DNA from 2 places in the Marinococcus sp. LNHM5E3-2.1 genome. Region 1 is predicted to be linked to the other one. Evidence: riboswitches for the same ligand, from Rfam matches in the RefSeq annotation. Region 1 holds a riboswitch; the other holds the start of a gene.
The links. A riboswitch is a leader RNA that binds a small molecule or an ion and turns the genes downstream of it on or off. The one in region 1 is predicted to bind glycine.
Positions count from the first base shown of each region.

Region 2: linked by a shared signal. The riboswitch ahead of gcvT (glycine cleavage system aminomethyltransferase GcvT) and the one ahead of ACTRXH_RS03480 (serine dehydratase beta chain) in region 1 are both predicted to bind glycine.

Region 1 is NZ_JBQLIB010000001.1:676,822-680,229, reverse strand. Features, by position in the region: gene ACTRXH_RS03495 (hypothetical protein) at 46-612, opposite strand; gene ACTRXH_RS03490 (RDD family protein) at 660-1,079, opposite strand; gene ACTRXH_RS03485 (GNAT family N-acetyltransferase) at 1,193-1,705, opposite strand; glycine riboswitch at 1,861-1,965, shown strand; glycine riboswitch at 1,969-2,046, shown strand; gene ACTRXH_RS03480 (serine dehydratase beta chain) at 2,125-2,622, shown strand; gene sdaAA (L-serine ammonia-lyase, iron-sulfur-dependent, subunit alpha) at 2,619-3,408, shown strand, end outside.
Region 2 is NZ_JBQLIB010000012.1:30,307-33,714, forward strand. Features, by position in the region: gene ACTRXH_RS12800 (CapA family protein) at 1-379, shown strand, start outside; gene ACTRXH_RS12805 (MBL fold metallo-hydrolase) at 480-1,121, opposite strand; glycine riboswitch at 1,315-1,403, shown strand; glycine riboswitch at 1,407-1,494, shown strand; gene gcvT (glycine cleavage system aminomethyltransferase GcvT) at 1,576-2,682, shown strand; gene gcvPA (aminomethyl-transferring glycine dehydrogenase subunit GcvPA) at 2,700-3,408, shown strand, end outside.

The DNA.
Region 1 (3,408 bases):
AGCAAGTCCACGGCTCTTCCCTCCTCAAGACAACGTGACTTCAACCTAGCCGCTGTTCTGTAAAAAGGCTTTAATTTGTTCACGGTGCGCGTCGGTGTCCGCCCTGGCCTCTTCTGAATAGGAGAGGGAATAGGTGCCTCCCTTCGCGTAAAACGTGTACGTAATCGGCCCACTCTGGATATCCCGGCCCACCGGACGTCCCCCAATACTGAGCACGTCATCGTGAGCGCCGAATACCATCTGATCGCCCGCTTCGTAATTTAAAATAATGTGAATGTCGTTGCTGTTGATGCCGTACACAAGCCGTGTACTGTAGTCCTCTTCATACCGGTGCCGGTTGCCCGCGTCCTGAAAATAAGGAAGAAGCTCGTCCTCTTCTTCCTCGCTGTACCAAATCTCCACTTCCTCGGGCTCCCCCTCTTCATTCTCGTTAATCTGCGCCCTCGAAACCGGTGCATCGTTCAACAACGGAAGCGGCACTTCTTCTCCCCATTCCGTTTCTATATTTCCAGGGACCTCTTCCTCTTCCTCCGTATAGTAAGAAGGTACGGAACAGGCGCTTAAAAGGATGAATATGCCAGCTGCCCCGGCAGAAAAGATCTTTTTTATCATGTATTTCCTCCGCTCGCATGATTGGCGTTACCATCCCGATAGTAAAGCTACCGGCTTTTTTTCACCACCCGGGTGCCCGCAAGAAAATCGTGCAGGGCCCGTTTGTCCTTACGGACAAGCACCATAATTATACTCGTGATCATCAGTATGTATAGAGTAATTCCGTACAAAATATTAGCTACGAGCACGCGCATCAGCATTGCCCCGATGCCAAGCTTCCTTCCGTCCATTTTCACAATCTGAATGCCCATGGCATACTTCCCGACCGTCTGGCCCTGCCATACTATCGGCAGAATCATGGAATATAGAAGCGATCCGGCACCGGAAAATATATCGACATTCACTTCATCGGGGTTGATCCATAGCATGGCCAGCATACTAATGAGAAGAATGGGGAAAGAAAGCAGGAGGCCGTCAATAACAATAGCGAGCAGCCTGCTGCCAAAACCGGCAGGTTCCTGTTGCATACATACACTCCTTTAATCACTCTTGTTGTAAGCTCTTCTTTTCTATTTTTTCATAATAATCTAATTTTTGGAAGTGACAATCTCCCTGGTTCCTTAATTTTCCAACGAGGTTCTCAGTCTGTCGGGAACAACGCAGTGTTCAGCCGGCCCATCACCAGCACATTGTAAAACGCGCCACGGGCAAAATGGGCTTTACGGAGCGTACCTTCTGGTTCAAACCCGCGGCTTTTATACAGCTGTACTGCGCGCGTGTTTTCTTCCACCACATCGAGCTCCAGCCGGAATAAGCCTAAATAATTATCGGCGATATCCAGCAGATGATCAAGCAGACGGCTGCCGATCCCCCGGTTCTGAAACTCATCGTGCACCGCCATGGCAGTCATGCCGTAGTAATGCAGCTTACCGCTCAGCACCTCCAGAGAGCCGATACCGACGACCCGGCCGCCGTACTCGGCAACAATCACATGATCGTTCGCCGTCAGCCCTTCAATAAATGACTGGCTGGAGGTTCTTCGCTCCGAAGGGAGTCCCAGCGTATAATGCATGACAGAAGGCTGGCGCCGGAGAATATTAATGTCTTTTTCATCTTCTGCCATGACGGGGCGCAGAATAATTTGTTCGCTCATAGTCGCATCCCTTCATTTCTTTCGGTAAATTGGTTTATTATTCCAGGCTAACAGGCTGCATCCAGTATATCGCTCTCATGCCAGCTGTCAAAAAATAGGTTTACTTTTCCAGACCGGATGTTTACACTAAAAGTAACAAAATATTGGTTTTGCAGATGAATGTATTGGGAGAGCCTGTAGAATATTACAGCACCGAAGGAGCAATTCTTCCCACCAGCCGGGAAGAAAAAACTCTCAGGTACCAGGACCAGTACAGGATGCACCTCTGGAGAAGGTATGCGTACCTGCCGAAGAAGAAAATTCTTGTCAAAGAATGAAATCTTTCAGGCACACAGACAGAGAAACGGCGATTCAGGCCGTTTCTCTGTCTTTTTTTGCATTAATGTAATCGTTTTCAATTCAAATTTGGAGGAATCGCTATGGAGTTTGACAGCTGTTTTGATATTATCGGCCCGATTATGGTCGGTCCCTCGAGCTCTCACACAGCGGGGGTCGTATCGATCGGGAAATTTGTGCACGACTGGCTGGGAGAGGTCACAGATGTGACAATCACGTTCTACGGCTCTCTCGCCTCCACCTATCAGGGACACGGCTCGGACAAAGCCATAATCGGCGGCCTGCTCGGATTATCCGCCCACGACACCAACGTCCGGAGTGCGTATGCGCTGGCCAAAGACGAAGGCCTTCGTTACGACTTCCAGTTCTGTCCGGGCACTCCAGGCGGATGCCACCCGAACACTGTACATCTTCAGGCATCGTCCGGCATAGAAACCGTCCGCGTATCCGGCGCCTCCATCGGCGGCGGAGTGGCCTGCATTTATGGAATTAACGGTCATGACACCAGCATTAATTTGGGAACGGGTCCGGATATTTTATCGATTGCAGCCCGCACGAAAAAGGAGGCGTCATTTATATGAACGATACCATTGAAAGTATTGTACAGGAATGCATGGCTCAGGACATTTCCATTGGCGAGTGGATGCTGCGCCGTGAGGTTCGCCGCTCCAATTTTTCCCGGGAGCAGATTTTCGGACGCATGCAGGAGCGGCTGCAGGTAATGAAGCAGGCGGTCCGGGACGGAGTGAGTGACATTACGGAAACAGAGAGCAGGCTCTCGGGCGGTGATGCTTACCGGATGCATCAGTATAATCAAAACACCGACCCGTTATCCGGACCGGTCATCAGCACGGCGATGGAAGCAGCGATGGCCACGTCGGAAAGCAACGCAAAAATGGGCCTTATCGTCGCAACTCCCACGGCCGGGTCCGCAGGTATACTACCGGGCATTCTGGTCTCTCTCCAGGATAACCGCAGCATCGATGATGACACCCTGACGATGGGGCTGTTCACAGCAAGTGCCATCGGTTACGTATTTGCGAATCACGCCTTTATTTCCGGCGCGGCAGGCGGCTGTCAGGCGGAAATTGGCTCAGCGACGGCCATGGCTGCGGGCACGATTACGGAGCTGCAGCATGGCTCCCCGGAGCAGGCAGCCCACGCCACCGCAATAGCAATGAAGTCCCTTCTCGGACTCGTATGTGATCCGGTTGCCGGGCTCGTCGAAGTGCCGTGCGTGAAAAGAAACGTCATCGGCACCTCCATCGCTTTTTCAGCGGCCGATATGGCTTTAGCGGGCATAACCAGCCGCATCCCCTGCGATGAAGTTATTCAGACGATGCATACGATCGGCCGCGACATGCCGG
Region 2 (3,408 bases), on a different contig from region 1:
AAAAGAGCTGGCCCAATTTCTTGCAGACCAGGAAGTGGACGTAGTTATTGGTCATCACCCTCACGTGCTTCAGCCGATGGAATGGGTGGAGGGTGAAGAAGGAAATGAAACGCTTGTTTATTATTCTCTCGGCAATTTCTACTCCGGTCAGGATCAGGAATATACCGATACAGGCGGTATTGCTACATTCGATGTGGAAAAAGACGGCGAAGACGTGAAGATTACAGAGCCTAACGTTGATTTTACCCAGGTTGTACCGGGCCCTGAGGATCAGTACACAGTGAAGCCGATGGCCGAAGCAGACCACCCTGCTGAAGGTGGTGAAACCGAAGAGGATCTGCGCGAGCATGTGTATCAATGGATCGAAGCAAACGATTAAAATACTAACCGTCTGAAACTGGGCGGGAATGCATAAATAATTTCATTTACTGTATTAAGATATTAAAAGACCTCTAATTTTAAATCAGAGGTCTTTATTTTTATGCGCCAAACCCATTAATGAACGGGTTGGAATCCATTTCGGCTTCGATATCGGTGAAGGGGCCGTGGCCGCAGGCTACTATTGTATTTTCCGGGAGTTCAAGCAGCTGCTCGTGAATAGAGGCTAGCAGAGTATCCATGTCGCCTCCGTAAAGGTCAGTACGTCCAACACCACCTGAAAACAATACATCGCCGGAGAAGACTGTGTTGGTTTCTTTATGCCAATAGGAAACACTTCCCGGCGAATGGCCCGGTGTATGAAGCCATTGGAATTCAAAGCTGCCGAATTGAAGCGTTCCTTCGGACTGCAGAAGGTGATCCGCGGGCTTTGCAGTAAACGCAGCCTCCGGCATCATGCGTCCGGAGCCGTTTTTTTGGGCGTCCCCAGGCCAGTCCCTTTCATGCTCATGAAGATAAACAGGGATATTGTAGGCTTCCCGCACGGCATCAAGCGCACCGATATGATCAAAATGGGCGTGTGTTAACAGAATGACAACAGGACGCATCTCGTTTTCCTGAAGATAGGTGAGCAGTTTATCGGCATCCCCGGCCGGATCAATAATTACGGCGTTTTTATCATTATCGTACAGAACATAGCAGTTTGTCTGCAGTGGTCCCAGTGGAAGCTGTTTCCAGTTCATAGTTTCCCTCCAATTTTTATGCTGATTTTAGTATAAACAATATTACAGTGAGAAGAAATGATTGATCCAAAGTGATAAACGAATGATGCAGTACAATTTATCGGAAATGTTCGGGTTAATTTTTTTCAGCATTGGTTTTTATCTGAATTAGTGATAGAATATGAGCAAATAAAGATGTACATATAATGCGCGGATGATGGTAAGGGGAGAGACTGCCAGGCAGCGCCGAAGGAGCAAGCCGTAACAGGTGAATCTCTCAGGCAAACAGACTCTTACTGGACGCTCCTCTGGAGAGCGCTTCTTTTAGAAGCCACCCACGAAGACACTCTTTCCGTACGACGGAAAGGAGAAACTTTCTGGTTATAGGACAGAGCTTCCATATCTTATGGAGTTCTGTCTTTTTTATGCTTTTTCTTGTTTTGATTTTTCAGAAAATAATGATGAGGTGATTTTCTTGGCAGAATTAAAACGAACACCCCTGTATCCGGTATATGAAAAACACGGAGCAAAAACCGTCGATTTTGGCGGATGGGAAATGGCTGTTCAGTTTTCCGGCATCAAAGACGAACACGAGGCGGTTCGTACAAAGGCTGGTCTGTTCGATGTTTCCCATATGGGTGAGGCGATCGTAGAAGGAGAGGGTGCTGCTGAATTTCTGCAGTATATGCTCACAAACAACATAAAAAATGCAGAACCCGGAAAAGCACTTTATACCGCCATGTGTTATGAAGATGGAGGTACGGTTGACGATCTGCTCGTGTACCAGCTCGAAAAAGAAAAATACATGCTCGTTTTGAACGCAGCTAACATTGAAAAAGATCAGGAATGGCTTCGCCGCCACGTAACGAAAAACGTAAGTATTACCGATATTTCGAAAGAAACTGCACTAATCGCTGTACAGGGCCCGGTGGCAGAAACGGTGCTGCAGAAAGTAACCGATGCTTCTCTTGCAGAGATTCTGCCATTTCGTTTTGCTGCCGGTGCTTCAGTCGGAGAAGCGGAAAATATTATCATCTCAAGAACCGGCTATACCGGAGAAGACGGCTTTGAATTATACTGCCAGGCTGAAGAGGCCATCCGCTGCTGGGAGACGATCATGGAAGCAGGAGAATCCGAAGGACTCATTCCATGCGGTCTCGGCGCTAGAGACACCCTGAGGTTTGAAGCGAAGCTGCCGCTCTACGGCCAGGAGCTGAGCGCAAATATTACGCCGCTTGAAGCAGGCATCGGCTTTTGCGTAAAGCTGAAGCAGGAAGATAATTTCATTGGTAAAGAAGCTTTAAAAAAACAAAAAGAAGCGGGATTAAAACGTAAACTTGTCGGGATCGAAATGGTTGATAAAGCAATTCCGCGCCCGGGTTACATGGTACACAATGATGACGGAAAGGAAATCGGCTGGGTAACTACGGGCACTCAGTCGCCGACGCTGAAAGCAAATGTGGGACTTGCACTTCTGAATATTGGATGGACGAATCTCGGTCAGGCTGTCGAAGTGGATGTGCGGGGTAAAGCCAAACGCGCAAAAGTGGCAGCTGTGCCCTTTTATAAACGGGAAAAATAAACAGAGGAGGCACCAGAATGGATTATCGCTATCTGCCGGTAACCGGCGAGGATAAAGAAGAAATGCTTAAAACGATCGGTGTGGATTCGATCGGTGAATTGTTTGAGGACGTACCGGAAAATATTCGCTTTTCCAAAGAAATGAATCTGCCGAAGGCTCTTGGCGAAACGGATCTTCTAAAGGAAATGAAGCGCCTCAGTAACAGAAATACCAGCGTGCAGGACTGCGTCTCCTATCTCGGGGCAGGGGTGTACGAGCATTATATACCGACAGTCGTCGATCATGTGCTCCGGCGCTCGGAATTTTACACGGCATATACTCCGTACCAGCCGGAGATTTCGCAGGGCGAGCTGCAGGCAATCTTTGAATTTCAAACGATGATCAGTGAACTTACGGGAATGGATATCGCTAATTCGTCTATGTATGACGGACCGACAGCGCTCGCAGAAGCAGCACTGATGGCCGCAAGTGAAAACAGGGGGAGGCGCCGTACCATCGTCGTCTCTGGAACGGTTCACCCTGAAGCGCTCGATGTATTGAGCACATACGCTGCCGGGCCCGGACTTACAGTGAAAATCGTTCCCGAAAAGGACGGGCATACGGACATGGCTAAGCTTGAAGACATGATTGATGCTGATACCGCAGGAGTGATTGTGCAGTACCCAAACTTTTACGGTACTATTGAAGATTTAGCTGCTGTAAGGCAGGCAGCCGATAAAGAAAACT